DNA from 3 places in the Pseudoalteromonas sp. SR45-6 genome. Region 2 is predicted to be linked to each of the others. Evidence: predicted binding sites of a transcription regulator. Region 2 holds the regulator's gene; each other region holds the start of a gene.

Region 1 (10,583 bases), on a different contig from region 2:
GTTGACCGCTAATGGCACCCGCTTCTTTTAATGCTTCTAGTATCGCCATTAAGTCACCAGGCGCTGCTCCAACTTCGTTAATTGCGCGCACTAAATCGTCAAGGCTAACACCGGGGTTAAATACAAAGGCCCGAGAATCATCTTCGTTAACATCAATAATACTTTGATTAGTAACGGCAGTTTCCCCTTCACTTAATGCGTTAGGCTGCGATACATTTTGCTGTTCTGCGATCGTAACGGTAAGACCACCATGGGTAATTGCCGCCGCTTGTAACCGCACGTTTTTGCCGATCACTATGGTGCCAGTGCGTGAATTTACAATAATTTTTGCCGAAGTATCGGCAGGTTTAAACTCTAAGTTTTCAAGCGTAGACAAATAAGCAACACGCTGCGACGCATCACGCGGGGCAATAACACGAATTGAAGCGGCATCAAGGGCATGTGCACTGTCTGGGCCGATAAGCTCATTAATGGTTTGCTCCAAACGTTTAGCAGTAGTGAAATCAGGACGATTTAAATTAAAAGTTATGTAATCACCTTGCATAAAAGGACTTTTAATTGCCCGTTCAACCGTTGCGCCATTTGGAATACGTCCTACCGTGGGCGTGTTCATTACGATCTTACTACCATCAGCTCCTTCGACACCTAACCCGCCAACAATTAGACTACCTTGCGCGATAGCATAAGTATTTCCATCAACCCCTTTCAAAAAGGTTTGTAGTAATGTTCCACCACGTAAGCTACCCGCACTACCAATTGACGATACAGTAATATCGATTGTCTGCCCTGGCTTTCTAAATGCAGGTAATTCTGCATGCACAGCAACCGCTGCTACATTTTTGATTTTGGGTTTTAAATTCGATGCCATGGTAATACCAAAACTATTTAGCATGGCTTTAAAACTTTGTTCAGTAAAACGACTTTGCTCACCGGTGCCAGGTAAACCTACTACCAGACCATAACCAACTAACTGGTTTGAGCGAACACCTTCAACCATTGAGACATCCTTGATACGTTCAGCGCTAGCAATAGAATGCCAAGCTAATAAACATATACACAGCAACGCTTTCAAGCTATTCATATCAACATCCTTTAAAAAGGGAACAGAGAGCTAGTGAAGAATCGAGTTAACCATCCTGCCGTTTGAGTCTCTTGCATTTGCCCTTTACCAGAATACTGAATACGCGCATTTGCGATTCTGTTAGAGGTCACAGTATTATCTGCAGTAACATCTTGCGGGCGAACAAGACCTTCCAAACGAATAAATTCTTCGCCGGAGTTTAAAGTCAGCCATTTTTCACCACGGATCACTAAATTACCATTAGGTAATACCCGCATAACATTTACGGAAATATCACCAAATAAACTATTAGATTGATTTGACTTAGTATCACCTTTGAATTTAGCACCGCTGCCCACACCAAACTGAATACTATCGCCACCAATATTAACCGGTAGTCCGCCTAATCCAATGACAGGATCTAAGCTGGCATCACTTTGTTTATCCGTTTCAGTTTTAGCTGCTTTAGATGATTGCGTCGATTCTTGCAGTTTAACTGTAATAATATCTCCGGTGCGTAACGCTTTTTTATCTGAATATAAATCGTTTGATAAATTGCTATCAAACAATGAGCCTGTCGGCACAACTTGCTCTGCAGCAGGCTCTGGGTACATAGGAGCATAGTATGGATCATCTTGAACCACGCTGTGGTTTTGAGTCGTCATACAACCACTCAATATAAATGCACCCGTTAAGACTATAGATAAATTACGCATAACTTTGCTCCGAATTAGTTAAAGTTGCTGACTGATGTAACTCATCATTTCGTCAACCGCTGAAATCACCTTTGAATTCATTTCATAGATACGTTGAGTTTCAATTAGGTTAACTAACTCTTCGGTTACATTTACGTTAGAGGTTTCAAGTGCGCCTTGGACAACAGTGCCTAATCCTTCTAGACCAGGGTTACCTTGTACAGGTGCGCCACTGACGGCCGTTTCGGTATATAAATTTTGGCCTACAGGCTCTAGACCTGATGGATTGATAAAGTCACTGATCGTTAACTGACCAATCACCACATTCTCAGGTTGTCCTTCTATTTTCACAGACACCTCACCATCTTGTGATACGGTAATTGACTTCGCATCATCAGGTACATTCATTTCTGGCTGCACAGGAAAACCTGCACCAGCAGTAACAATACGACCATCCTCATCCGTGGTAAATTGACCATTTCGAGAATAGGCGATATTGCCATCGGGCTGTAAAACTTCAAAAAAACCTGGCCCTGATATCATCCAATCCAATGAGTTTTCAGTGGTTAACATGTTACCTTGAGAAAAGTTCTTCTGATTAGCAACTACTTTGGTACCAGCACCAAGCATCAGACCAGAAGGCATCTCTGTATCTTGTGATGAACGCCCCCCTGGCTGATTAATATTTTGATAAAGCAAATCTTCAAATACAGCACGACTTTTCTTATAACCAACAGTACTGGCATTGGCTAAATTATTTGAGATAACCGAAATATCGGTTTGTTGAGCATCAAGCCCCGTTTTACTTATCCACAATGCAGGATTCATATTAATGTCCTCTCAATAAAGTTAAACAATACGCAGCAATTGAGTTTGACGTTCGTCAATTTCTTCAGCCGTTTTCATTAACTTAACTTGTAATTCAAATTGGCGTTGATGGCTTATCATATCCACCATCTCATGTACCGGATTCACATTTGACATTTCCAAAGTGCCACTCATTACTTTCACATCATTAGAGATGTCACAAAATCCACATATACCATTTTCCAGTAACTCGGGTTTTGGTCGAAATAAGCCATCATTGCCTTTTTCAAGCTCAGAATTATTTGCCTTAATTACCTTCAAACGGTCAACAACTTCTAAAAAGTTAGCCGGCGCACCTTGCGGGCGAACTTGGATTGAACCATCGTCACTAAATTCGACTTTCTCCACTGGCAATGGCAAAATAATCGGTCCACCTTCGCCAATAACTTGACGCCCGTGACTGGTGATCAAAGCGCCATCAGGGGTGATATTCAACGTGCCAACTTTAGTATATGCCTCATTCCCTGAAGCATCTTGCACTGTAAGCCACCCTTTATCGCTCATAGCAATATCAAGATCACGTCCAGTTTCAACAATACCGCCGGAAGTCATATTAGAGCCTGGCCGTTCCTGCATAGTAAAAACACGTGTCGGTAAGCCTTCACCAAAAGCTTGCATTGAGCGCGCTTGCGCGAAGTCAGCTTTAAAGCCTGTGGTATTGGCATTTGCTAAATTATTTGCTTTAAGCTCTAGGCCCCGCAAACTTTGCTTAGCTCCAGACGCTGCAATGTAGACCATCTTGTCCATAACATCGACTCACGTTAAAAATCTATAACATGACAAATGCAAGATAAGTGCCACAATAAAATGACGTAATAAATTACAAAATATAATCAAGCACAAATAAAAAAGGCTGCTAATAAATAGCAGCCTAGGTGTCGGATTGTAAAAAATATTAAAACGAGATTAACGGATCTGCAAAATAGCTTGCTGTAGTGTTGAATTCACTTCGAGTGCACGCGAGTTAGCTTGGAAGTTACGCTGTGCGCTGATCAAATCAACAAGCTCATTGGTTAAGTTCACGTTTGATTGCTCTAATGCTGATGAGCTAATCTTACCAAATGCGCCTGAATTTGCTTCACCCGCTACAGGGTCACCTGAAGTTAAACTTTTCTTCCATGACGTATTGCCTACTTGTTGTAACCCCTGTGAATTGGGAAAACGGACTAACGCAACTTGACCTAGGTAGTTAGAGTCACCATTACTATAAGAAGCAACAATTTTTCCATCAACACCAATGTCTATATTTGCCAACCGTCCCACAGCAGCACCATCTTGAGATAATACTTTATTTTCAAACTTGCCTGCATGCTGGGTCGGGATTTTTGCAGAGGTACCTGCTTCATCACGCCAGTTGATAGTTACATTATTAGGAAAGCTAGCACCATTGCTTAAAAACCCTGTCAAATTAGTGCTATCTAACACAACAGGGTTAAATGTATTGCCTGTATTTGCGGTACCATTGGTGTTAAGTGGTAAGCCGTTCGCATCAAACTGAAATGTTGAAATTGGATTAAATGGTCCAGTAGCGCCTTGCGAGCTTCCATCTGGGTTGAATGCTTGACCGTCTAACGTGGCATAGGTTTGCCACTCATTAGCATTACCTGTAACAGCTGCATCCGTTTTCACAAAAAACAATTGCATAGTATGCGGCTCACCTAGCGAATCATAAACATTGGTTGAGGTAGAGTGAGTATATGACCCTGATTGAGTTGGATCAAATGGTGTAATAGTCGGTGTATCTTTGGTCGAATCCAATCGAAATGACGAATATACACTTGAGGTAGCCCGCGGGGAACCTGATGAATCAGGAATTTGAATCGCCCCAGAGGAGGTTAAACTTACTGATGTTGCATCTCCACTAATTTCATCAACAGGAAAGCCTTGTAAGTAATTACCTTGTGCGTCAACGATAAAGTTATCTTTATCTAATTTAAACGCCCCTGCACGAGTGAATGTTTTATCTTGTGAGCCTAACTCATTGCTAAGAGCAAAGTATCCTTCACCTCCTATAGCAAGATCGAGTGAATTTTTAGTGCCTAATGTTGAACCTTGATGAAACTGCTGTGCTACAGATGCTGTTTGTACACCATCACCATTTTTAGTTTTACCCGAAGAAAAAACTGATGATGAATAAACATCGGCAAACTCAGCTCTCGATTCTTTAAAACCGTAGGTATTTACATTAGCGATGTTATTAGCAGTAACATCCAAATCTTTTTGTGCGGCAGCAATGCCAGTTAATGCAATATTAAAACTCATAATTCACCTCTAACCTATAAAATTTAGCCAATAGGCTAAAAAATAAATAAAATTTATCACGCAATTTCTGCGACATCAGACAGCTTAACTGCCCCTTCTTTAGTGTTAATAATAATACCGTTAGCGCCATTAATATTGACGCTATCAATATTTTTATAAGAGGCCATGGGTAAACTAGTAAATTCTTCGCCCATGCTGCCCTCTGCTTTGATATTGTATTCTCCTGGCGGAAGGCTCTCACCGGCTTCATTTTTTCCATCCCAGTTAAAACGTAAGCCACCAGCAGGTTTATCACCTAACTCAATTACTCTCACTAGTTGTCCGGAAGCATCTGTAATACTGAGCCTTAAATCTTTAACGGGACTTTCAACAGCAATCATGCCCGAGACATCACCACTGCTGTTAAGATCTAATGTATCTGATTCAACTAAAGCTTTTTTGCCTACCAGAGTTGATGCTTGCAACGCTGAATTAGAGGTCATTGAAGCAGCCAAAGACTCAAACTTTGAATTTAAATTTGAGATACCTTCTGCCATGGTAAAGTTCGTCATTTGTGCAATCATTTGGTCGTTGTCCGCAGGTTTACTGGGATCTTGAAACGACAGTTGCTGCGTTAATAATGAAAAGAAATCCTCTTGCGTTAATGCATCACTTTTCTTTTCACCAGTCTTTTCGTCAGCCTCTTGTTTACTCGGCCAACGAAGCGAATCTATATAGCTTGATGATGCAGTATTTATGTCGTTACTCATAATCTAACCCTCAATTACCGCTGCCCAAGCAACAGTGTTTTACTTAACATTTGCTTCGCTGCATCAGCAACTTGCACATTGGTTTGATAAGAGCGTGAGGCGGAAATCATATTAGCCATTTCTTCAACGACATTAACGTTAGGTTTGTAGATATAACCATTTTCATCCGCACTGGGGTGATTTGGGTTATATTCAATTTGCAGTGGTTTATTACTCTCTACAATGCCTAGTACTTTAACGCCAACAGACGATCCCTGCGTATTACCAGTTGATTCTGATGCTTTCATCAGTTCAGCTGCAAAAACAGGGTGACGCGCCCGGTAAGTTTTGTCTTGGCTTGAGCTAATGCTATTGGCATTGGAAATATTACTTGCGGTGGTGTTCAAACGCACATTTTGCGCACTCATACCACTACCTGAAATATCAAAAACGTTATATAAACTCATGCTTAGGCTCCTTGACTACCGAGGGCTTTTTTAAGGCCTTTAATTTTACTACTCATAAATTGCAGGCTTGCCTGATACTCTAATGAGTTCTTTGTATACAAGTTTCGTTCCACTTGTATATCAACCGAGTTACCATCACCTGTATCTGCTTGATTTGGCGAACGAAACATTTCACCATTACCGATATAACGACTACCACCTGCAATGTGATTCGGGTTAGTTGTTACCATGTTATTGCCGCCTTGCTGGTGGCTTTTTGCCGCTTTCAATGCTGAGGCAAAGTCGATATCCTTCGCTTTATAGCCCGGCGTATCAGCATTAGCGATATTGGTTGCTAATAACTCAGCACGTTGCGAACGGATCAACATTGCATGAGGATGAACCCCAAATGCTTTATCAAAACTGATAGCCATAACCATCTCCAAAAAATTGACTTAAGATGATTAATGCAAAAGGTGAGCCAACTAGATTAGTATTTTATGAAGTGTTTAATTTTTGATTTAAAAAGAAAAACGATGTGGAGGCACATCGTTTTATCGTATTCTAGATTCGGCTTTACTACCGATGAGATTTGAGTTACTTACGTTTTAGCGCGTTATTTACGCTGGTAAGTTATTTCTTTTGATAAATAATACCAGGATTACAGCGTACCATATCAAACTCGTTACTTAACCCTGACATAGACTCTGAAGCACCTAAAAATAAATACCCCTTAGGGTTAAGTGCTTGAGCAAACTGAGCAATAATTTTGGCTTTCACCTCAGGTGCAAAATAAATCAGCACATTACGGCAAAAAATAATATCAAATTTGCCCATTAGTGCGTATGAATCTAATAAATTAAGGTGTCGAAAACTCACTAATTTTTTTATTGAGTCGTTAACTTGCGCCATCCCATTGCCGCTATCTTTGAAGAACTTCTTCCTGCGCTCTACCGACAGCCCTCTAGCTAAAGCAAGAGAGTCATATTCTGCATGTTTACACATATCTAACATAGTATTAGAAATATCGGTGCCGATGATCTGCGCGCCCATTTTTAATACACCCGGCTGCTTAGCTTGAAACTCAGCGACCGACATGGCAATAGAATATGGCTCTTGTCCTGAGGAACTTGCCGCTGACCAAATTTTCAACGGTCGACGCAACTCTTTATGCTCTGGGAATAACTTACTTTGTAATAGTTCAAACGGGTATTGATCCCGAAACCATAAAGTTTCATTGGTCGTCATAGCATCAACAACTGCGGCACGTAACTGCCGCTCATGCGGACTCAGTGTTTTACTGACCAATTGTGACAATGACTCAACATTGAAACGAACCATTAGCGGAGCAAGCCTGCTTTTGACTAAATAAAGCTTATTATCACCCAAAACAATGCCACATTGTTGCTCTAAAAAAGAACGAAACTGATCGTACTCACTTTGTTGTAAATGCTTATTTTCCAAAGTAACACCGCCTTTTCAAATTAGTCACAATGAACCCATTTTTTCACTGCTGTAGCTAACTCATCCGGATTGAACTTAGCAATAAAGTCATCAGCCCCCACTTTTTCAATCATCGCTTGATTGAACACACCACTGAGTGATGTATGCAGAATAACATGTAATGGGGCTAACTTTGGATCTGCTTTTATTTCAGCCGTGAGGGTATAACCGTCCATTTCTGGCATTTCAACATCAGAGATCAATAAACCAACTCGCTCGGTAATATCATGCTTACAGTCAAGTGCAGCAATTTCCCGGAGGCGAATTAATGCTTCTTTCCCGTTTTTAGCAAGCTCAGTCTGCACGCCTAACGGCTCTAGAGCACGTTTGACTTGATTACGAGCAACGGCAGAGTCATCGGCAATAAATACGATGCGCTCACCTAAGTCTTTTTGAATTTCACCATCATTAGCTATTGCTGCACTGACTTCAGTATTTACCGGGCAAATTTCATTTAATATTTTTTCTACATCAAGAATTTCGACTAACTCATTTTCAATTTCTGTCACTGCTGTTAAATACGAATATCTGCCAGCCCCAGACGGTGGCGGCATTATTTTTTCCCAATTCATATTTACAATTCGCTCAACGCCGCCAACCAAAAAACCTTGTACGGAGCGGTTATATTCAGCAATGATAATAAAACTATCTTTAATATTCTCGATCGCAGGGCCACCTACAGCCATTGATAAATCAATAACAGAAATAGTTTGCCCACGTATATGTGCGACACCTCTTACATAGGCATTCGACTTCGGCATGTTTGTTAAAGGAGGGCATTGCAGTACTTCTCTCACTTTAAACACATTAATACCAAAGCGCTGCCGCCCTCTTAGCTTGAATAATAATAATTCAAGACGGTTTTGCCCAACCAATTGAGTACGTTGGTTAACTGAGTCTAAAATGCCTGCCATTTCAATCTCCTGAAGAAAGCGAATAAGAACGGAACAATAATTGCTTTCTTTCTGTAAAGCTACATAACTACACGGGAGCGTCTGTTTATTGACGCTAAATATTTATACCCTGTTTTCAACCATAAGCATAGTCGAAACATTATGAGTTTGTTAAAAAAAAGCCGAAGATACAGTGTTTTTTATTTTCTTGCTAGCTTATGCCTAGTTACTCCACTGTATGCACAAACATATAGCAAAGAACAATTGCAAGAACTTGCTGTATCCCATGTCTATGATCAATTAGACCCTAATACCGCCGATGATAAGGAACTCAATGCTCTAACATTGGATAGTCGGATACCTGATCGTGGCTGCAACAGCGACCTTGCATTTAATATTCCTACTGAGCCGCCATTTAATCGCCAAATAACCGTACAAATAAAATGTGATGACCTCAATGGTTGGAGTCAATATGTTCATGTACGTATGATTGAACTCACACCTGTGATTATAGCCACTGAAAATTTAAGTCGCGGGGAGGTTATTGAAGCTCATCATTTACGTTTGATTATGAAACCAAAACATTTCGTAAGAGCGCAGTATTTACAAAATCAAGAGCTGCTGATTGGTAGCCGCAGCAAACGTAATATCCGCAGTGGTTACCCTGTTGCATTAAATCAAATCTGTATGGTCTGCAAAGGCGATAATGTCACTATTTTTGCAATAATTCGAGGATTGAAAATAAAAACTTCCGGTTTAGCCCTAGAAGATGGTACTTTAGGAGAGCAGGTAAAGGTTAAAAATGCAAAGTCAGGGAAAGTTTTAAATGCCCGCGTTGATGGTGTTGAGTCTGTGCAGGTAATTATTTAAATTTTCGTATTTGTGCTAAAGTTTCTAACATGGTTGCCGATAACAAGGCATGTGTTGGATAATGTATAGGTTAAAATCATGGTAAGCCAAGTAAATAAAGGTCAGCAACAGGCTAATGTGTTGACCAATGCTAAACAGCAAAAAATTGATTTACAAAATAATAATGCTAATACTGCGCAAGCAACTACGCCAAAAGCGACTGCTGACTCAGTAAGCTTAACGCCACAAGCGCAACAATTAAAATCTTTGCAAGATAAAGCACAGCAATCTTCTGGTTTTGATAGCAACAAAGTGGCTGAGCTAAAAAAAGCAATTACTGAAGGTAAATATCAAATCGATGCTGAAAAGCTAGCTAAAAATATCGCTGCATTTGAGTTTGATGTGTATGGCTGATCACACCAGTTTGATCAGTTCTAAACTTGTTATGCAGCTAAATTGCTTAACATCCCTTGCTGATATCTTAGAAGATGAATTAACCGCTATAGCCTCCCGTCGTGGCGAGGGCCTTAAAGATATCGCGAAACAAAAACTTACCTTTTTAAGTCAAATTCAAACGTTAGATAAAGAACTCAAAGCCTTATTTGCAGGTAATGACGTTGAATCTGACGAAGTAACAAGCTTAACGAGTGATGTGCATAAGCTATTAGAGTCATGTAAAAAGAAGAATGACGTTAATGCTCATGCAGCCCACCATGCACAATTAACAGTAAAACAATTAAAAGACATTTTGATTGGTGTGCCAACCTCTACAACATATGACCAAGATGGTAGTGTTGTTCATGGTAACAGTAAGATCGTCCATAACTTAAAAGCATAATTTGACTCCTACTTTTAGTTTTACAAAATTCCCTTTATTATTTTTCTTTCCCTATTTAAAATTATCTCGAAAGTGATTAAGCGCGGGACAACCCGCGCCTTATATCTTTTGCTTAACAATAATTAACTATCAATTTGATTATTGCCGCTTTCGATTAATTTCTTAATCATTTCCTCTGATTGATTTTGCACATCAAGAGCAGGCTCCGCAGTAGCTTTCTGCTGTGCTGTAAACACCAGACTATTACTCTCACTCACAGGATCGAGTGCGAGCAAGTTATTTTGTTCACTCTCTGCAAGAAGATCTGCAACTGTTAATTGACTCAGTTGTGGTGTTAATTCAGATACCGGAGCAACACTGCTAATTTTACTTAAATCAATACTATCATCGTTTGATGATAATAATTCAGTACTATTATCACTGCCACTGAATTCAGCGCTAG
Region 2 (10,583 bases):
ATAAGGTTGAGCAGGAAAATGAAACGGCACTGGGCCATCAGATAATCCTTTTAAGAACTGCTGAACTAGGGCCGATTCATGATTACGCATTTCATCCGGTGTACCGCTACCAATAACGCCTTGATCGGCAATAATGATAACGTGATCGGCAATGCTCATCACTTCTGTTACATCGTGAGTTACGATTAATGATGATAATCCAAGCACTTGATTAAGCGATTTAATCAACTTAACTAACACCCCCATGGAGATTGGGTCTTGGCCTGCAAATGGCTCATCATACATAATTAATTCAGGATCAAGTGCGATTGAGCGCGCTAATGCAGCACGACGTGCCATACCACCTGACAGCTCAGAAGGCATTAAATCTTGTGCGCCACGCAAGCCAACAGCTTGTAATTTCATTAGCACCACAAGGCGAATTAAATCTTCACTTAGACGAGTGTGTTCACGCAGCGGAAAAGCGATATTGTCAAATACAGACATATCGGTAAATAATGCGCCGCTTTGGAACAACATACTCATTTTGGTTCGCGCCGCATAAAGCTCTTTGCGCGACATGGCAGGAATGTTATTACCTTCGAATAAAATAGTGCCGCTATCTGGTTTTAATTGACCACCAATTAAACGCAACATGGTGGTTTTACCAATTCCGCTTGGTCCCATTATTGCCGTAATTTTTCCTTTCGGGACACTAAAGCTCATATTTTTATATATGCAGCGATTGCCCCTAGAAAAGCTTACATCCTTGATTTCTACTATTGGTTGCGACAAGTCGCTCTCCATTACTATTTTCACTAGTTCACCTATTTTAAGCGTTTTTACAGCAAGATGGAAAAAACAAATCGTAAAATTTTGTAATATTCTATGTAATAGCGCTGCAAACCTTACAGCAGTAGGCTTAACCGTCGCTTAAATAATTATTCTCAGTCCAAATCAGGCCATAATCTAACAAGCTTCGCAGATTCTTTTATTTATACTTTCAGGTTGGCTTTTGTTACTATTTGCAGTCATCTCATTTTGAATAATTGGCGTAACGTAATGGTGACTTCTTTTGTCATTTTAATTCTCGGATTTGCAGCTCTAGTTTGGAGTGCGGATCGCTTTGTTTATGGTGCTGCGGCACTGGCAAAAAATTTCGGTGTTCCTACTCTTATTGTTGGCTTAACCGTTGTTGCGATGGGCTCGTCAGCCCCTGAAATGATGGTCTCAGCATCAGCTGCGCTTGCCGGTAAAACTGACACTGCCGTGGGTAACGCCGTTGGCTCAAATATCACTAATATTTTACTTGTTTTAGGTATTACCGCGCTATTGCGCCCACTCTCAGTATCATCAATGACATTAAAACGCGAAATGCCGCTTGTACTACTAGTGTCAATCGCTGCCTGGTATGTATTTTCTGATAACTACTTTTCATTTGCTGAGGGCGTTGCATTAATCATTGGCTTTGTGGTCTTTATTGCGGGCTTAGTTATTATTTCTATTCGCGCTAAAAACCAAGCTGACGACCCATTTGTAAGTGAAGCCTGTGAAGACGTACCAGATAACGTGCCCACCAAATCGGCTTTATTTTGGTTAATTATTGGTATGATATTACTGCCTGTCAGCTCACACTTTTTAGTTGGCTCAGCAGTTGATATAGCCAAATACTTTGGCCTAAGTGATTTAGTCATTGGCTTAACCATTATTGCTATTGGCACCAGTTTGCCTGAGCTGGCAGCCTGTATTGCTGGGGTATTAAAAAACGAAGATGATTTAGCACTGGGTAATATTGTTGGCTCAAATATCTTTAACATTTTAGCTGTGTTGCCACTGGCTGGGATTATCAACCCTTCAATTATTGATCCTTCAGCTGCAAACCGTGATGCCTTAATAATGATTGGTGCCACCATAGCCCTTATTGCTATGTCCTTGAGTTTTAGGGGCACAAGACGCATTAATAGAGTTGAAGGTGGCCTGTTATTGGTCGCGTTTTTAATCTATCAAGGTTATATTTTCAGCCAAGTTGCTTAATGCTAGCCACAAAATGGATAACACAATGACGCAGTTAAATTTTATTGAACAAGGTAAGCGGGTGCTAGAAATAGAGTGCCAAGCACTGCTTGATATAACCCAATATCTAGACGAAAACTTTAATCAAGCTTGCCAATTGATGTATCAATGTCACGGTAGGATCATAGTAGTCGGTATGGGGAAATCTGGGCATATTGGTAATAAAATTGCTGCAACACTGGCAAGCACTGGCACGCCTGCTTTTTTTGTCCATCCGGGTGAAGCAAGTCATGGTGATTTAGGGATGATCACTCGTGATGACGTGGTTATGCTTATTTCTAACTCAGGCGAAACCAGCGAAGTACTGAATATTATTCCGGTTATTAAACGTATTGGCGCAAAAATGATCGCCATGACAGGTAACCCTGAATCATCAATGGCAAATTGGGCTGATGCACATGTATGCATCAAAGTAAGTCAAGAGGCCTGCCCATTAGGACTCGCTCCGACTGCGAGCACGACTGCAACACTTGCGATGGGTGATGCAATAGCCGTTGCTCTGCTAGAAACCCGTGGCTTTACCGCCGATGACTTTGCGCTATCGCATCCTGGTGGTAGCTTAGGTAAACGTTTACTATTGTGTTTAAAAGATATTATGCACAGTGGCCCAGCAACGCCTATGATCAATGATAAGCAATGTATCAAAGATGCATTAATCGAAATGTCGGCAAAAGGCTTAGGTATGACAGCTATTGTTGATGACACAGGGCAACTTGCAGGGCTTTTTACTGATGGTGATTTACGGCGAATTTTAGAGCAACGAATAGATATTCACAGTACTTTGATAAGCACTGTCATGACCCGCTCTTGCACTACTGCAACTGCTGATATGCTTGCCGCCGAGGCACTCAATATCATGGAGAATAAGCGTATCAATGGCTTAATTGTAGTTGATGATAAACACCACCCTATTGGTGCTCTTAATATGCAAGATTTGCTCAAAGCAGGAGTTTTATAATGCAGTTTGCTGACTTATATCAGCCACTTTCAGATGATGCTCGCGAGCGAGCACAAAAAATCAAACTCCTGATCTGTGATATCGATGGGGTGTTTTCAGATGGTCGTATTTATCTTGGTAACCAAGGTGAAGAACTCAAAGCGTTTAATACTAAAGATGGCTTTGGTATCAAAGCACTGATCAATAGCGGTTTTGAAGTTGCCGTGATCACCGGTCGTCATTCACAGATAGTTCAGCAACGGATGACTAGCCTGACAGTACCGCATATTTACCAAGGCCAAGAAAACAAGTTGCAAGCTTATCAACAGCTCAAGGATAAATTGCAGTTAAGCGATGAACAAATCGCTTACATAGGCGATGACGGACCTGACTTGCCGGTAATGGAATTGGTTGGTTTTGCGGTGGCAGTAAATGATGCGCATCCACTAATCAAACGCATTTCACATTATACAACCATGCTACCTGGTGGCTTTGGGGCGGTGCGTGAACTCACTGATTTATTAATGCTCGAAAATGGTAAATCATTAACCAGCGAAGGCACGAGCTCATGAATAGTGCGCGTTTAATATTATGCGTATTATTTGTCGGCTGCATGGTATGGCTGTGGTATCCGTATTTTTATCAAAGTACCGCCATAAAACAACACCAAGAAGATATAATAGCAAAACCTGATTATACTGCGGTGGCATTAAAACAAACCGCATTTGATGAACAAGGTAAAATTAGCCACAAAGTAACAGCTGCAAAAATGGAACTCTATCAACAGTTAGGGTTCACTTACTTTGAACAACCTATTTTTACACTCTATAATCAACAGCAGACGTGGCAAATTAATGCCGATGAAGCCACCTTATATGAAAATCATCAATTAATTTTAGAAGGTAATGTGGTTGCTAAAAACCTGACCAATAATGCCATGATTGAACATATAAACGCAGATAATATTCAGGTTGATATTGAACTACAAACCATGAGTTCAGAACAACCAGTTGAATTAATCGGACCAAATTTAAAAATCACTGGGCGCGGTCTCCATGCCGACTTAAAAGCCGAAGTGGTAGAACTAATTAACCATACGCGAACCATATATTATGACCAATAAATTTGCTCACTTGCTTGTTATACCAAGCTTATTCATTGCTTTTGCAAGCTTTGCTGAAAATACGACACCACCTGCAGATCAAGTCTCTATCAGTGCTGACACGCAGCTTGCCCAACTGAAAGATAATATCGGTATTTTTGAAAAAAATGTTGAAATCATTCATGGTAACCGCCGTATCAAAGCGGATCGACTTGAAGTCCATAAGCGCGAAGATTTAGGCGATAACAAACAACTACTTGTCGCAACTGGCAGTCCGGCTTACTTTGAAGAAAAACAAACTGATGGCACAGTAATGAGTGCCAGTGCTGATGAAGTCCGTTACGATGTCGCTAAGCGCTATTTAACCTTGGTTGGCAATGCACAAGTCACTCAGGCAGGTCAAAAAATCAATGCCAGAAGCATTACCTATGATATGGACCAGCAACTGATCAGTGCTGAAAAAGGCGCAAGCTCAAGCGATCGTGTGCACACCATTTTGGTACCAGTAGACAGTAAAAAAGACGAATCTAAAGGGCAGCCATGAGTACATTAAAAGCTGAATTTCTAGCAAAAAGCTATAAAGGTCGCCAAGTTGTAAAAAGCGTGGGTTTAGAAGTTAGCGCAGGCAGCATTGTTGGCTTATTGGGTCCTAATGGCGCTGGTAAAACCACCACCTTTTATATGATTGTGGGTTTAGTTCCAAGCGACAAAGGTAAAATCAGTATTGATGATAATGACATCACCTTACTGCCAATGCACAGTCGCGCACGGTTAGGGATTGGCTACCTGCCACAAGAATCATCCATCTTCCGTAAATTAACTGTTTATCAAAACCTGATGGCTATTTTAGAAACTCGTAAAGAGCTGAATAAACAAGCCAGAGAAGAAGCGCTCGACAGCTTACTTGATGAGTTTAGCATTCAACATATCCGCGACAGCCAAGGTATGGCATTATCTGGCGGTGAACGTCGTCGAGTTGAAATTGCACGCGCTTTAGCCGCAAACCCAAAATTTATCTTACTTGATGAGCCTTTTGCTGGCGTTGATCCTATTTCAGTGTTAGATATAAAGAAGATTATTGAACACCTTAAAAACCGTGGTATTGGCGTGCTTATTACCGACCACAATGTACGAGAAACCCTTGATGTTTGTGAAAAAGCCTACATAGTTTCTCATGGGGAGTTAATTGCATCAGGTACCCCTGAGCATGTACTCGCCGACCAAACAGTCCGCGATGTTTACCTGGGCGAGCAATTTAGGCTATAAAGCCACGCTCGGCTAAGTATCTGCTAGACTTAACGATGATAACAATAAAAGGATTGTTAGAGATACATGAGGCAATCACTCCAGCTGCGCATGGGCCAGCAACTTACAATGACACCACAGCTGCAACAAGCAATTCGCTTATTGCAACTCAGTACATTGGATCTCCAGCAAGAAATTCAAGAAGCGCTCGACAGCAATCCATTGTTAGAGCTAGAAGAACATGAATATTCAGACGACACGGCTGGTAAAAACGAACAAAAACAAGATAACGATGACTTAACCGTTAGCGCATCAGCAGACGACAAGCCAAGCGAATATGAACAAGAAAGTAGCGAAGCATTAAGTAAAGAGACCTTAAGTGACGAAATGGCTATGGACGTCACCTGGGACGAATACATGAGTGCTGCGCCAAATACGTCATCTGGGCCAATGCCTGAAGATGAGTCAATTTATCAAGGTGCCTCAACTGAAACCTTGCACGAATATCTAATGTGGCAATTACAACTCACACCTTTTAGTCCAACCGATGAAGCCATTGCCATTGCGATTGTTGAAGCCGTTGACGATTCAGGTATTTTAACCTTGAGCTGCGAAGACATTGCAGAGAGCTTAAATCAAGGTAATAACGAAGAAGAAATCGAACTCGACGAAGTGCAAGCAGTGTTAAAACGCATTCAGTTGTTTGACCCTGTTGGTATTGCTGCGCGCAGCCTACAAGAATGTTTATGTATTCAATTAAATCAATTTGATCCTGCAACTCCTTGGATTAGCGAGACAAAAATGATTTTAACTGATCATATCGATTTATTAGCTAGTCGTGACTATCGCACTTTGATGAAAAAGACTAAGCTTAAAGAAGATGAACTAAAAGAAGTAATGACACTGATCCACAGCCTTAACCCAAAGCCTGCGGATACCATAGTACGCGAAGAATCAGAGTATGTTATTCCTGACGTTTCGGTGAAAAAAATTAAAGGTCGCTGGGTGGTTGAACTCAATCCAGACAGCATGCCAAAAATTAGAGTGAACAGCCAATATGCGGCGATGTCACGCTCTGTAAAATCAAGCACTGACAGCCAATTTATACGCTCGCATTTGCAAGAAGCTAAATGGTTTATTAAAAGCCTAGAAAGTCGTAACGAGACGTTACTCAAAGTAACCAACTGCATTGTTAAACAGCAGCAAGGATTCTTTGAGCATGGCCCTGAGGCCATGCGCCCTATGGTACTAAACGACGTTGCCGAAATGGTTGAGATGCACGAATCAACAATTTCTCGTGTAACCACCCAAAAATACATGCATACCCCTCGTGGTATATTTGAGTTAAAATATTTTTTCTCGAGCCATGTAAGTACTGAGAACGGCGGCGAATGCTCATCGACAGCCATTCGAGCATTGATCAGAAAATTGATCAGTGCAGAAAACTCAGCGAAACCATTGAGTGATAGTAAAATTGCAGATATATTGGCAGAGCAAGGTATCAAAGTAGCTAGACGGACTATTGCAAAATACCGCGAGTCACTGGCTATTCCACCGTCAAATCAACGTAAAAGTTTGATTTAAGGCGTAAAATCACAAGAGGAAAATGCTTATGCAACTAAATTTAACTGGTCGTCATGTAGAAATTACTGATTCATTAAGAGACTATGTAAACAATAAGTTTGCCAAGCTTGAAAGGCATTTTGATCATATCAATAATGTCCATGTCATTCTTGATGTAGAAAAGCTAAGCCAAAAAGCAGAAGCCACATTACATGTCAGTGGCGCTGAATTATTTGCCTCAACTGAGCACCAAGACATGTATGCAGCCATTGACGGACTAATCGACAAACTTGACCGTCAGGTAATTAAACACAAAGAGAAGCACGCTCGACACTAACACTATGAAATTAAGCTCACTTATTTGCCAGGACTGCAGTAAAGCTGCGGTCCTTTTTAATAGCAAAAAACGGATCATTGAATTTATCAGCCAATTGGCTCATGAACAACTTCCTCAGCTATCACAACAAGAAATCCTCAACGCACTACTGTCGAGAGAAAAACTAGGTAGTACGGGTATTGGTCGTGGTATTGCTATTCCTCATGGCCGTATGAGTGGTGTTGAAAACCCGCTAGCAATAATTATAGTGAGTGAATCACCGATTGATTTTGATGCGATAGATAATCGCCCAGTTGATATATTTGTAGCTCTCATCGTGCCAGATGGTGATAGCCAACTTCATTTGAAGACGTTAGCCACAATTGCTGATAAACTCAACGACAAAGATTTTTGTAAACAACTACGTAGCGCAAAAACAGACCAAGATTTGTATCACGTAATTGCTGCGCAATCGTAGCCAAATGAAGGAGAATTTACATGGAGTTAATCATCATCAGTGGGCGTTCTGGCTCAGGTAAATCTGTTGCTCTGCGTGTAGTAGAAGATCTTGGCTATTATTGTGTAGATAATATTCCGGTAAACTTATTACCTTCATTAGTGCGCAGTGTCTCTGATAATTATGACAAAATTGCCGTCAGTATTGATGTCCGTAATTTACCGAAAGAGCAGGAAGAATTTAACGATATTCTTGAATACTTGCCTGGTTTTGCAAATCCGACGCTATTTTATTTAGACAGTGATGATCAAACCCTGATCAAACGTTTTTCTGAAACTCGGCGCTTACATCCATTATCTTTGGACTCTTTGCCACTGGATTTAGCCATCAAGCAAGAAAAAGTATTACTTGATGTATTAACTACTCGCGCTGACTTTATACTTGATACCACTGATCTGAGTGTCCACCAGCTTGCAGAGTCAATCCGTGAAAAGATTTTAGGGAAAAAAGATAAAAAACTAATCATTACCTTTGAATCATTTGGTTTTAAATATGGTATTCCAAAAGAAGCTGATTATGTTTTTGATGCACGCTTTTTACCAAACCCACATTGGGAGCCTGAGCTTAAGCCACTTACAGGCCTTGATCAGCCAGTAAAAGATTATTTAGCCAGCCACAGTATCGTACAAAAATTCACTTGGCAGATCCAAACCTTTGTACAAACTTGGTTACCGCATTTGGAGCGTAATAACCGCAGTTACTTAACAATTGCTATTGGTTGCACCGGTGGTCAACATCGCTCAGTTTATCTAGCGCAAACTATAGGTGAAAGCTTCTCGATGAGCCACAGCAATGTGAAAATTCGCCATCGTGAACAAGAATAACAACTCACGTTTACAGTAAGGAATGTTGATGCGTTTAGAAGATACATTTTTAATAAAAAACAAACTCGGTTTACATGCTCGCGCAGCCAGCGTATTAGCGCAATTAGCTGTGCAGTTTGATGCCAGCATCACACTTCATCAAGATGACAAACAAGCCGCAGGCGATAGCGTACTCGGCTTAATGCTATTAGAAAGTAGCCAAGGCAAAGAAGTTAAAGTTGTATGTGAAGGCCCGGACGCTGAACCTGCTCTTGCAGCAATTGGCGAGTTGATTGCACAACGCTTTAACGAACAAGAATAGCTCGTAGTCAGTACCACTAAATTGCGTTAAACTAAATAAAGTCGTTAATTAAACAGACCAAGCGCGTTAATTACCAACTACTGTTACCCTACCTATCAAGTGTATTAATTTTTTAAGGACGCCAATGCCAGAAGCTTTTGAACAAGATTACCCACTACAACAACTAAAACAAGTGACCAAGTCACTTAACAGTGGTCAATTTGTTCAAGTAAGGCGTATGTTGGCAAAAACAGCTCCGTGTGACACCGCATTATTACTCGAGTCATCCCCGCATAAGATTCGTACCTTGTTATGGCAACTGGTTGATCCAGATGTACAAGGTGACGTACTTGAAGAACTCTCAGAAGATGTTCGTTTAGGGATCATTGCCCAAATGGAGCCGAAGCACATCGCTGCGGCAACTGAGGACATGAGCCACGATGATCTAGGGGAAGTACTACGTAGCCTACCTGATACCGTCTACAAAGACGTTGTTAGTGCCATGGACAGCCAAGATCGAGAACGTGCAACTCAAGCACTCTCTTATCAAGAGCGCTCTGCTGGCGCGCTGATGAACACCGATACAGTGACCATCCGTCCAGATGTCACTATCGACGTAGTACTGCGCTACTTACGTTTACGTGGTGAGCTACCAGAAGGTACCGATGATCTTTATGTTGTTGATAAACATAACTGCTTTATTGGTGCCATGTCGTTAACGACCTTATTGACTAACTCGCCAGATAAAATTATTCGTGACTTAATGGATGAAGATTGTGAATCTATTCTCATTTCGATGGATGAAACCGATGTAGCACAACTGTTTGAACGTCATAACTGGATATCAGCACCAGTGGTTGATGATAATGACCATCTACTTGGCCGTATCACCATCGATGATATCGTTGACGTTATCCGTGAAGACGCCGAACATAGCTTATTAAGCCTAGCCGGTCTTGATGATGAAGAAGATACCTTTGCCCCAGTGTTAAAAAGCTCCAAAAAGCGCTCAATTTGGCTTGGCGTTAACTTATTAACCGCGCTACTTGCTGCGATTGTGGCAAGCTTCTTTGAAAACACTTTAGCAATTTTACCTATTCTAGCGGTACTCAACGGTATAGTGCCATCCATGGGTGGTGTTGCGGGCAGCCAAACATTAACACTCGTAATACGTGGTATTGCAGTGGGTCATATCAACCAAACAAACCAACGCTTTTTACTGATCAAAGAGCTTGCAATCGGCGCAATAAACGGGATTGTTTGGTCCATTTTAATTGCCGGTGTTGTCGCTATTTGGCAATGGGACTTTAAGCTTGGCGGCGTACTCGCCTTTGCCATGTTTATGAACTTAGTAGCCGCAGGTATCGCCGGTGCCAGTATTCCGCTACTATTGAAAAAAATGAAAATTGACCCTGCATTAGCTGGCAGCGTAGTACTGACAACCGTAACCGATATTGTAGGGATCTTCGCCTTCCTAGGCACCGCCACATGGTTGTTGGTGTAGTTAAAAATTAGTTAAAGGTTAAACCCATCGTAGGCGCGAGTTTATCTCGCGCATCTCTTAGCGTTACATCAACCTCATCCGCCAACTTAGGCAATGGCTTTAGCCATGAATGTTATCAACCGCGCGGCATAAAGCACCGCCTACGATAAACCCAAAACTTTAACACCCGTAGGCGTTAAGCTTGCTGACGCACAAACTCCGAGCCACATTTAAAACGCGGTGGCAAGCCACTCGCCTACAAGT
Region 3 (10,583 bases), on a different contig from region 2:
AGTTATCTGCGGGCTCTTGTCCACCACAGCACTTATCAGCTAACACGGATAATGATTGATGAAAACGTGTTAATTCAGCAATGCGCTCTGCGACTAAGTCACGCTTTTGTATTGTTAAGTTTTTAACTTCATGGCAAGAATGCTGATGTTTTTTAAACTTAATTTGTAGTAGTTCTTTGATCTCTGCCAAGCTAAAGCCAACATTTTTAGCACGCAAAATAAACTTCATTTGCTTTAATGCAGCTTCACCATAATCGCGATAACCGGCCCCGGTTCGACTTGATGGCGTTAACAAATTATGTTTTTCATAGTATCTTAGGGTATCTGTAGAGACACCTAACTGATTAGCAAACTCACCTATTTTCATCTGTGTCTCCAATGAGTGTATTATCAACTGATGCCAAGTATAAACCTTAGAGTACACACCAAGGTCAAGCATTAAAATTATTTTATTTAATAAGGAAAGCGCATGAATATTACCCTTCTCGATACTGCCACATTAGCAGGCACATCACTTGAGCCTTTTCAAACACTTGGCAATTTCACTAGTTATTCACTAACCAGTCCAGCACAAGTATTAGCGCACAGTGCAGGCGCTGATGTATTGATCACCAATAAAGTGGTACTTAATCGCGAAACACTGGCAAAACTTCCTGAATTAAAGCTCATATGTGTAGCCGCAACTGGCACTAACAATGTTGATTTAGTCGCCGCTAAAGAGTTTGGCATTGCCGTTACCAATGTGGCCGGGTATTCAACACCTTCGGTTGTACAACATACCTTTGCACTGATCACAAATTTACTGGGTAATACTCACCGCTACATTGCTGATTGCCAACAAGGGTTATGGCAACAAAGTGAGATGTTCTGCCGCCTTGATTACCGTTTTAATGATATTGGAGGTAAAACTCTGGCAATTATCGGTTATGGTTCGCTTGGTAAAGCCGTTGCGGATGTTGCACGTGCTTTTGGCGCCAATGTAATTATCAGTGAGCGTAAAAACCAAGTAACTAGAGAGGGCCGAACAGAATTTTACCAGGCAATAACAACAGCTGATATTATTAGCATTCACTGCCCTTTAACCGATGAAAGTCGTGATCTGATTGGTACTGCTGAACTTGCTATGATGAAACCCAATGCCATTTTAATTAACACCGCTCGCGGTGGTATCGTTAATGAAGCTGATTTAGCCAACGCACTGAGCAATAATCAAATTGCAGGAGCGGGATTTGACGTATTAAGCAAAGAACCAGCTGCGCTGGATAATCCATTGGCTGCTTATCGTGGTGATAATTTAATTCTGACTCCACATATTGCATGGGCCAGTGAAGAGTCAATCATTCGCTTAGTAAAGCAAGTCAGCTTAAATATTAGCGCATTTAGCCAAGGTGAAAGCTTAAATAGACTGGTCTAATCAACTAACTTTTAGTTAGTTACGCTATACAAGGTGGTTAAATGTAATTTACCGCCTTACAAAAAAACCTAATATATTGATTTTAAATAATATAAAATATTGGCCAGTTCTTTGCTAACTAATAGACAAATTAAAATCAATATTTAGTATCAGGATAAAATAATGAAAAAAGTACTTTTAATTGCCGCGCTTACAGCCCCTCTTCTTACTGGTTGTGTAATTGCAGTATCCGATGGTGAAGCAGAAACGCATTGGGCTGGTAATAGTTCAAGCTGGGAAGAACATCATCAATTTAATCGTGAAAGCATCTCGGGGCTCACTTTAGATACCAGCTATCAAAATGTATTAAATAAATTAAAAACTCCCGACTTTACAGAATTATTAAAAAAAGACGGTGATGTATACCAAGTACTATTTTATGCCACCCATAGTATTCACTCTGACGGAAAAATGACAAAAGATGAATGTACTCCACTGGTCTTTAAAAACGAGAAACTGATTGGTGTGGGTGATAGTATTTATAATTCACTTAGCGCCATTTAGACACAAAACTAAAGCAGTAAAGAGTGGAGCATATTCACTCTTTATTTGCTGTAATAACTGACTTTACTAACTTGCGTCAATAACTCGAGCGATAATTTTATCGCGGCCACTATCTTTAGCTTGATATAAACCTAAATCGGCTTCTTCAAGTAATATATGCTCAGCATAAACTTGACCAAACTCAGTTGTAGCAACCCCAATACTTATCGTAATGTGAGCGGCATTGAGTGATGCTTTATGCGGGATAGCAAGCGCATTAACAGCATCTCTGAGTTTATTAGCAAATTCCAATGCCTCGTACTGGTTGGTGTCGGGTAATACTGCAGCAAATTCTTCACCGCCGTAGCGCGCAACAAAGTCAGTACCTCGCTCACACGCTGCAACTAATGCATGTGCCACACGTTTAAGGCAGTCATCCCCGGCACGGTGGCCATAACAATCGTTATAACGCTTAAAGTGGTCTATATCTATTAATAGCACCGATAACGGTGTACCAGCTCGACGGCTGCGACGCCATTCTCGCGATAAGCTTTCATCTAAATAACGCCGATTAGGTATTTCTGTCAGCCCATCAATTGAGGCGAGCATTTCTAACAAATCATTTTTTTGCTTGATCAATAATTGATTACGCACTCGTGCACGTACTATTGCGGGACTAAATGGCTTAGCAATATAGTCCATTGCGCCTAATTCAAACCCTTTTGCTTCATCATCATGGCTTGTATTAGCTGAAATAAAGATGACTGGAATAGCGTGCGTAGTTGAATTTTCTTTTAACTGAATTAACACCTCATAGCCATTAATGCCGGGCATTACTATATCGAGGATAATTAAGTCAACCGCCGTTGATTTAACAAATGTAAGGGCTTTTTCACCACTTTCAACTAAAAATATTTCGTGATCATTCGCTAATGTTTTTTCCAACACTAATCGATTTAATGGGTCGTCATCAACGATCAGTATTTTGGCTTTCTTCAACATTTACTGAGCCTTGTATTTGAATGTATCTATTTACTTGTACTAATTCGAACTCTAACTGACTCAGGGATATTTGCCCTACGTCTGGTGTCTTACGTAGTCTACTTTCTAATTGCTGAGCGGTAGCACTTAGGCGATTAAAGCCAAGGTTTCCTGACACACCTTTAATACTATGCACTAATCGTTCCAACGCTTTTGTTTGCATCGGCACTTTTAATTGCTGCAGATGGCTTACACACAACTTAGCAAGTTTACCCAACATTACCTGTAGTAAATCATTATGGCCCGAGAATTGTTCTAATGCAAAAGAATGATTATAAAAAACAGCGCCGGTAATTCTCAGCTCATTTATCGCCGCTAATAACGTCGCTGCAACTACTGGTTTTGTTAAATGTTTATTCATACCCACTGCAAGTGAGCGTTGCTCGTCAGCTGCTTCACAATGCGCAGTTAGCGCAAAAATAGGTAATTGCTGTTGATCATAACGTTGTCGCAATAAAGCGGTTGCTTGCAACCCATCGACTTCTGGCATTTGAATATCCATTAAGATCAGATCAGGCATGACTTGTGCAACCAAATCTATCCCTGCCATCGCCGAATTTGCCGTCATTACATTAATATGTGCTTTGCTTAAGATATTACTAACAATATCTAAATTAAGCTGATTATCATCAATAACTAACACTAGTAAGCCCGCAACGTTGAGTTTACTCTCTGCCGCTGTCAGATTTACATCAGGGCGTTTAGATACCGGCTCAACTTGCTGTATTCGTTGCACTAATGCAGAGTTTTTCACACTGCACATTTGCATACCTTTAAGAGTTGGCAGCGGAGTATTTGGATCATTTTTAACAACATAAAGCTGCGTGTTATTACTCATCAATGCTGTTTTTATATTGTCTCGCGTTATAACTCTCGGTAGATCAACGTCATTAATGATGATCCGCTGATAATCTGCTAATACAGCGTGGTCTGTTAATTCAGCTAACTCAGAAAATTCTAGCGGTTTTAATGGCGCTAATGCGGCAGGTAAATTAATTCCCCGCTCAGAATGAATCAGTAAAGTATTGTGCCAGTCGATAGGGTCGATTTGAGCGGCAACATTAAAGGTTATAGTAAAGAAAAACTGACTACCTTGGCCTTTATTACTGACAACTTTAATTTCAGCTCCCATTAATGCCAATTCGTGTTTGACTATAGCGAGCCCTAGACCAACACCTTGATGGGTGCGAGTGAGTGATTCGTCGCCTTGCGTAAATGCGTCAAATAATCGACTCTGATCAGCTTTATCAATACCGATCCCGGTGTCAATCACTTTAAAACACAGGGTTTGTTTTGTTGGCGTCAATTCAACGGCTGTTATTTTCAAAGTGATACTGCCATGTTCAGTAAATTTCACGGCATTGGTGAGTAAATTACCGAGCACTTGCTGTAAGCGAATGTAATCGCCGACTAACTGCGGAGCAATTAGCGGATCAATATCGATATTAAAAGCCAAATCTTTTTGCTGGCAGAGCCCTATTAATACACTCTCGCAGCTGTCAACAAGTGCAACTACAGCAAAATCAACTAAGTCTAATTGCACTTGGTTATTTTCGATTCGCGCAAAATCAAGCATTCGATTAAGCATGGTTAATAAACTTTGCGCAGCATTTTTTGCTTGAACTGCATGCTGTTGCTGCTGCGCTGTTAAGCCTTGCTGAGTTACCATATCAATAAGGCCTGTCACAGCATGCAGTGGCGTGCGTATTTCATGGCTTAAGTTAGCAATAAACCGACTTTTGGCCTCGGTTGCCCGCTCGGCATCTTGTTTGGCCTGAGTCAATGCACTGACATCTTGAATATGAATAACATAATAGTAAGGTGCTTGTTGCTCATCCCATACTAAAGAGACGCTCAGCTGCCACCAGCAATTTAGCTCTTCTTGTCCTAAAGTAAGGTGGTAAACTTTCTTTTTCTCACTCAGCAATAAAGCTAAAAGCGTTGCTATTTCTTGCCACTGTTGCTGTGGAAATAAATCCACTAATAATAAATCCTGCTCAGTTTTATCAATCTTAAAAATCTTTCGCGCAGTTCGATTAAGTTGTAATACCGTCTGTTCAAGTGAAAGTAAAATCACTCCATTAGCAGCATACTCTATGGCGCTGCGAAACTTAGACTCTGACGCTTTTAATGCCAAAAGAGCTTGTTGTTGAGCAGTTATATCCCGGCCAATCCCCATTGAACCTAGTAACTGATTTTGATCGTTATAAAATGGCGCGATGGTTAATTGAAATGTTTGCTGCTGGGTTTCAAGACGTTGCTCAGCTTTAGTTTTGGTTGTTAAAACTTGTTGCTCTAATTCGCTGATCTGACCATTATCATCACTAATATCACATAACTGTAAGCCAACTAACTGCTCTTGCTCAAGACCTATGTATTGTTCATAAGCACGATTGCATCCTAAGAATGAGCCATCAATGTTTTTAAAATAAATAAGATCTGGCACACTATTGAGCATAGTATTCAATAATGCTAAATGGCGTTCTTTAGCCTCATAACTGCGCGCGAGTTCACGGGTCTTTATTTTTACTTGGTCATCAAGTTCACTATTTGCCTGCTGCAATGAGTTTACCAACTGCTGATTTTTGTTAAGCACCCACTTGATTCGGCTAAACCACGGCTGCCAGTTTGCTGGTATATGGTAATTTGAATAATCTTTATAGTGCACCTCATTTTGTTCAAGATACGCCATTAAATATGTCATGGGTTTCACAAAAATACGCTGGCTTAACCATAACAAGGTACTGAACATAATCACTAAAAACATACTCAAAAAAGTAAGTTCAATTAATACATCAGTTACAATCGGTGAGGCTAATTCATCATGCGATGCAAAATAACCCGCATAAATTGGTAGCTGCTTTTGCGCTTGTAAAAGAGTGAGATTACCCTGATTATCTAATTCTGCTAATGGCGCTTTAGCTGAAGGCCAATACTCCGCTAATGGTGTGTCTTCTTCAATATCATAAAGTGAGCTGATAATGACGTGCTGTGCACTATTTAAAAATATATATTCGCCACTGCGCGGCGATATTTTTTTTAGCCATTGCGATACTGCCGATAAGTCATAAATCAAAATAATATAATCTTCACTGCCCTGCTCACGCGCACGCCCTATTGATAAGTAGTTTTTACCAGCAATTTTGATAACGGCACTAGAACTTAGTGAATCACCTGAAAATACAGGACGAAGTTGACCATCAAGTAATTGGGTTAACATTAAGCTATCGCAGTCATGGCGACGCTTGATATAAGCAAAACCCTGTTCGTTAACGTAAGCGACCGCAGCCAAAGATTGAACTAACGATAATGTCGTATTAAAGGCAGGTCCCATCGCAATGACTTGTTGCCATTGTGCAATTGCATTAGGGGAGGAAGAAAATTTACCCTGGCCGACAATTTCACCACCTCCATTGGGAATTTCCCGGTAGTAGTAACTGTCTTGCTGATTAATATCTTCAAGCCATTGTTGATCAAATCGATAAGAAATGGGTTGTTCATATTGGGCAAATAAAGTACTAACCAAGTCGTCTGTCGCATTCATTAAAAACGCAACTTGCGCCGCTACATTAGCAAAATCAGCTTCGCGTTTAGCTACGGCGCGATCTAATTTAATATTATATAAGTGTAAACATAATAGAAAAGCCACCAGCAGCGGCACAATAAGTGCCACAGCCAGTGAACGATAGTAATGTTTTAAAGGTAGAAAATTCAATCTACAATCCGATGCTTGGCGCTAAATTTGTCAACAAGGTTAGCGAGCCAAGTGGGACTGCGCAAGTTATAAATTTTCTTCCGCAAACGATGCTAAACGGCTTCTCACCACACCATTTAAGTTAACCGTGGCGCTGCCTTCAAAATCTTTGAAGCGCTCCACAATATAAGTTAAACCAGAAGTAACTGGAGTTAAGTAGTTACTATCTATTTGCGCAAGGTTACCAGAGCAAATTAACTTAGTACCTTCACCACAACGGGTAATAATAGTTTTCAGCTGTGAGGCAGTAAGGTTTTGGCTTTCATCTAAAATGACCACGGCATTTTGAATGCTGCGACCACGCATAAAGTTAACTGATTTAAACTGTATGTTTGCCTTTTCCATAATATAGTTACGGCTTGAAATAGGGTTTTCGTCACCTTTGTGTAATACCTCTAAGGTATCGGTGATCGCAGCTAACCATGGTGCCATTTTTTCCTCTTCGGTACCTGGTAAAAAACCGATCGACTCAGCAATTTCAGGAGTATTTCGGGTGACAATTACCTTATCGTAAATACCTTTTTCAACCACCATTTCCAAAGCACAGGCAAGCGCTAGTAATGTTTTTCCGCATCCTGCAGGACCTGTTAAAATAACTAATTCAATACCGGTATCGAGTAACGCATCCATTGCCATGCCTTGATAAATATTTTTTGGCTTTACTCCCCATGCCGATTGATGCATTAATCGCTCAACACCGATATCTTTGAGCATAATATGCTGCTCATCATAAGATTTGACTCGTGCGGCAAACTGACCGCTGTCATCAAGTAAATATTCATTGCAAAATACATCGGGGATCAAACTTTTTGCCACTTTATGAAACGCATCACGACCATGTTGATCGGTTTCACATTCGCCCACATGCTGCCAAAAATCGCCAGCAATTTTTTTATAACCACTGGAGAGCAAAGCAATATCATCAATCAGCTGATCAGTACGATAATCTTCAACAAATTTAAGCCCTGCGCCTTTGGCCTTTAAACGCATATTAATATCTTTGGTAACTAACACCACTTTGCTATTAGGATGTTGTTTTTGTAGGTGCACGGCACAATTGATAATACGGTGGTCATTTTCGTTGCCAGGTAAACCTGAGATAGAATCGACAAATAAATGATCATTAACAATAATAAGTGTGCCAGCCGAAGACGCTTTGGCCTTTTTATTACTAGGTAGAGCGACGCCTTTGAGCATTTGTTCTGGTGTGGCATCTTTGAGCACTTCATCCAAACCACGAATGGCCACACGGGCATCACAGCTGACATCATGCTTACGATCTTTTATATGATCCAGTTCCTCTAAAACTGTCATGGGAATTACAACATCATGTTCTTGGAATGATAAATACGCGAGGGGTTCGTGAAGCAATACATTGGTATCTAGCACATACATTTTACTATCAAGGTTCGAAGCTTTTTCCATAGCACTTTCCTTACGTTTTATGATTTTTATGCTATACCCAACTAATCAAGTAAAACGGGTTGAATGTTCACCCTGAAAAACTTAATTGCTTGGTATATTCTAAGTTTAGCTTAGATGTCATAAAAGTCTGTTTTATGACAAACCTTTTTTTGTTTTGAATTAATCCTTATTGCAGCAACTTTAATAGGAATAATTCACAGTTATTAAATTAATTAAAAGTCAGCTGGTTCGCACCTTGCAGTGGTGTTAGCTAACAGGTAACATAGCCGCCTTTTTCTTCATAGACGAGACATACATGAATTTTTCCTTAGGTCAGCGTTGGATCAGTGATACAGAGTCAGATTTAGGATTAGGCACAGTGGTTGCCCTTGAGGGCCGTCAGGTCAGCATTTTATTTCCCGCCAGTGGCGAAAACCGTGTTTACTCAATGTTAGAAGCACCGGTTACCCGCGTGGCATTTAATCCTGGTGATGTGATCAAAAGCGTTGAAGAATGGGAACTTGAAGTCGAGTCAATTGAACCTATCGGTGATTTACTTTGTTATCACGGCACTCGTATTGATAACGGTGAAAAAGCACAATTAAAAGAAACGTTTTTAGATCACTTCATCAAATTTAATAAACCACAAGATCGCTTATTTGCCGGCCAAGTTGACCGCTTTGATCGCTATACATTGCGCTATCAAACATGGCAACACCAGTTTGAACGCCAACAATCACCTATTAAGGGTTTGATTGGCCAGCGCGCAAGCTTAATTCCGCATCAGCTTTATATTGCACAAGAGGTCGGTAAACGATTTGCTCCTCGAGTGTTATTGTCTGATGAAGTAGGCCTTGGTAAAACCATTGAAGCGGGGATGATTTTACATCAACAAATTATCAGTGGTCGCGCAAGCCGAGTGCTCATCGTAGTGCCGGAGAACTTACAGCATCAGTGGTTAGTTGAAATGCTGCGCCGCTTTAATTTACACTTTTCAATTTTTGATGAAGAGCGTTGCGATGAAGCCTTTGCCGACTCACCAAATGTATTCGACACTGAACAGTTAGTACTAACTAGCCTTGAGTTTTTAACCAAGAAAAAACGCTGGTTTGAACAAGCAACAATGGCTGATTGGGATTTACTGATTGTTGATGAAGCGCATCATTTAAGTATTACCAACGGTAAACCAAGCACTGAATATCAACGTATGGCTGAGCTTAGCCAAGATATTCCAGGGCTAATACTATTAACGGCAACACCGGATCAACTTGGTCACCGCAGCCACTTTGCGCGCCTACAGTTACTCGATCCTGATCGCTTTTATGACTACGATGCCTTTGTTGCTGAAGAAAGTAACTATAAGCATGTGGCAGAGGCTGCAAATCAGTTACTGCAACAGCAAGCGCTAGACGACAGCGCCAAAGCCACGCTAATTGAGCTATTAAAAGAAACCGATATCACAACGGTGCTTGAACAAGCACAAAATGGCGACGCAGCTGCCCGTAAAGAAATTTTGGCGATGTTATTAGATCGCCATGGCACAGGCCGTATTTTATTTAGAAATAGCCGTAGCGGCATTGACGGCTACCCTAGTCGCAAACTACACGCCTACCCGATGGCGATGCCGAAACAATATAAAACGGCAATTTCAGTATTGGGCAATATGAGCGGCATTAAAAATGCAGAGCTTAGCGCGCAACGCGCCCTATTCCCTGAAAAAATATTCCAAGAGTTTGAAGGCGAAAGCGCTAGCTGGGGACAATTTGATCCTCGAGTAGAATGGTTGATCGACACCCTAAAAACCCTTAAACGGGAAAAAGTCCTGCTTATTTGTGCTAAAGCCGAAACCGCTATCAGCCTTGAGCAAATCCTGCGTGAACGCGAAGCGATTAAAGCCTCTGTGTTCCACGAAGGGATGACAATTATTGAGCGTGACCGCGCCGCCGCGTTTTTTGCTGACGAGTACGACAACGCACAAATATTGCTGTGCTCTGAGATTGGCTCTGAGGGTCGTAACTTCCAGTTTGCTCATCACTTAGTGTTATTTGATTTACCACTGAACCCTGACTTACTTGAGCAGCGTATTGGTCGCCTCGACCGTATTGGTCAAACTCAAGATATCAACATTCATGTGCCGTACTTTGAAAGCAGCGCACAAGAAGTATTACTGCGTTGGTATAACGAAGGCTTAGATGCCTTTGAAACCACCTCAAGCACCGGACAACTTTTGTATAAAGAGTTTAAAGATGAGCTACTTGAGTTTATTGCCGCCCATAACTGTGATGAAGACGAGCTAGAGCCATTACTAGAGCAAGTAGCCGGTCAAAACGCAGTGCTGCGTAAACAAATGGAAAGCGGCCGTGACCGTTTGCTTGAGTTACACTCATCGGGCCAAGGTGCAGCAGACTCGCTGGTTGTTGATATTGAAAAACTAGACAACCAATTTGA

The links. Region 2 encodes sigma-54, which starts transcription at its own class of promoters, with help from an activator protein. Its sites were predicted from a motif close to GTTGGCACGNNNNTNGNNT; they were not measured.
Region 1: the regulator sigma-54 is predicted to act here: its motif matches at 3,406-3,424, upstream of H5158_RS20850 (flagellar basal body rod protein FlgF).
Region 3: the regulator sigma-54 is predicted to act here: its motif matches at 1,513-1,531, upstream of H5158_RS10210 (DUF3192 domain-containing protein).

Annotation. Positions count from the first base shown of each region.
Region 1 is NZ_JACJDM010000077.1:5,696-16,278, reverse strand. It holds gene H5158_RS20865 (flagellar basal body P-ring protein FlgI) at 1-1,081, opposite strand, end outside; gene flgH (flagellar basal body L-ring protein FlgH) at 1,093-1,776, opposite strand; gene flgG (flagellar basal-body rod protein FlgG) at 1,795-2,583, opposite strand; gene H5158_RS20850 (flagellar basal body rod protein FlgF) at 2,605-3,369, opposite strand; gene flgE (flagellar hook protein FlgE) at 3,529-4,884, opposite strand; gene H5158_RS20840 (flagellar hook assembly protein FlgD) at 4,941-5,633, opposite strand; gene flgC (flagellar basal body rod protein FlgC) at 5,648-6,079, opposite strand; gene flgB (flagellar basal body rod protein FlgB) at 6,082-6,492, opposite strand; gene H5158_RS20825 (protein-glutamate O-methyltransferase CheR) at 6,692-7,522, opposite strand; gene H5158_RS20820 (chemotaxis protein) at 7,543-8,475, opposite strand; gene flgA (flagellar basal body P-ring formation chaperone FlgA) at 8,617-9,324, shown strand; gene flgM (flagellar biosynthesis anti-sigma factor FlgM) at 9,403-9,717, shown strand; gene flgN (flagellar protein FlgN) at 9,710-10,141, shown strand; gene H5158_RS20800 (Ig-like domain-containing protein) at 10,264-10,583, opposite strand, start outside.
Region 2 is NZ_JACJDM010000049.1:8,499-19,081, forward strand. It holds gene mlaF (phospholipid ABC transporter ATP-binding protein MlaF) at 1-786, opposite strand, end outside; gene H5158_RS17630 (calcium/sodium antiporter) at 1,042-2,013, shown strand; gene H5158_RS17635 (KpsF/GutQ family sugar-phosphate isomerase) at 2,039-3,010, shown strand; gene kdsC (3-deoxy-manno-octulosonate-8-phosphatase KdsC) at 3,010-3,561, shown strand; gene lptC (LPS export ABC transporter periplasmic protein LptC) at 3,558-4,112, shown strand; gene lptA (lipopolysaccharide transport periplasmic protein LptA) at 4,102-4,635, shown strand; gene lptB (LPS export ABC transporter ATP-binding protein) at 4,632-5,357, shown strand; gene H5158_RS17660 (RNA polymerase factor sigma-54) at 5,424-6,920, shown strand; gene hpf (ribosome hibernation promoting factor) at 6,949-7,236, shown strand; gene ptsN (PTS IIA-like nitrogen regulatory protein PtsN) at 7,241-7,693, shown strand; gene rapZ (RNase adapter RapZ) at 7,714-8,556, shown strand; gene H5158_RS17680 (HPr family phosphocarrier protein) at 8,585-8,857, shown strand; gene mgtE (magnesium transporter) at 8,982-10,340, shown strand.
Region 3 is NZ_JACJDM010000019.1:13,359-23,941, reverse strand. It holds gene zntR (Zn(2+)-responsive transcriptional regulator) at 1-367, opposite strand, end outside; gene H5158_RS10215 (D-2-hydroxyacid dehydrogenase) at 470-1,414, shown strand; gene H5158_RS10210 (DUF3192 domain-containing protein) at 1,577-1,957, shown strand; gene H5158_RS10205 (diguanylate cyclase) at 2,024-2,938, opposite strand; gene H5158_RS10200 (PAS domain-containing hybrid sensor histidine kinase/response regulator) at 2,907-6,692, opposite strand; gene H5158_RS10195 (PhoH family protein) at 6,759-8,156, opposite strand; gene rapA (RNA polymerase-associated protein RapA) at 8,452-10,583, shown strand, end outside.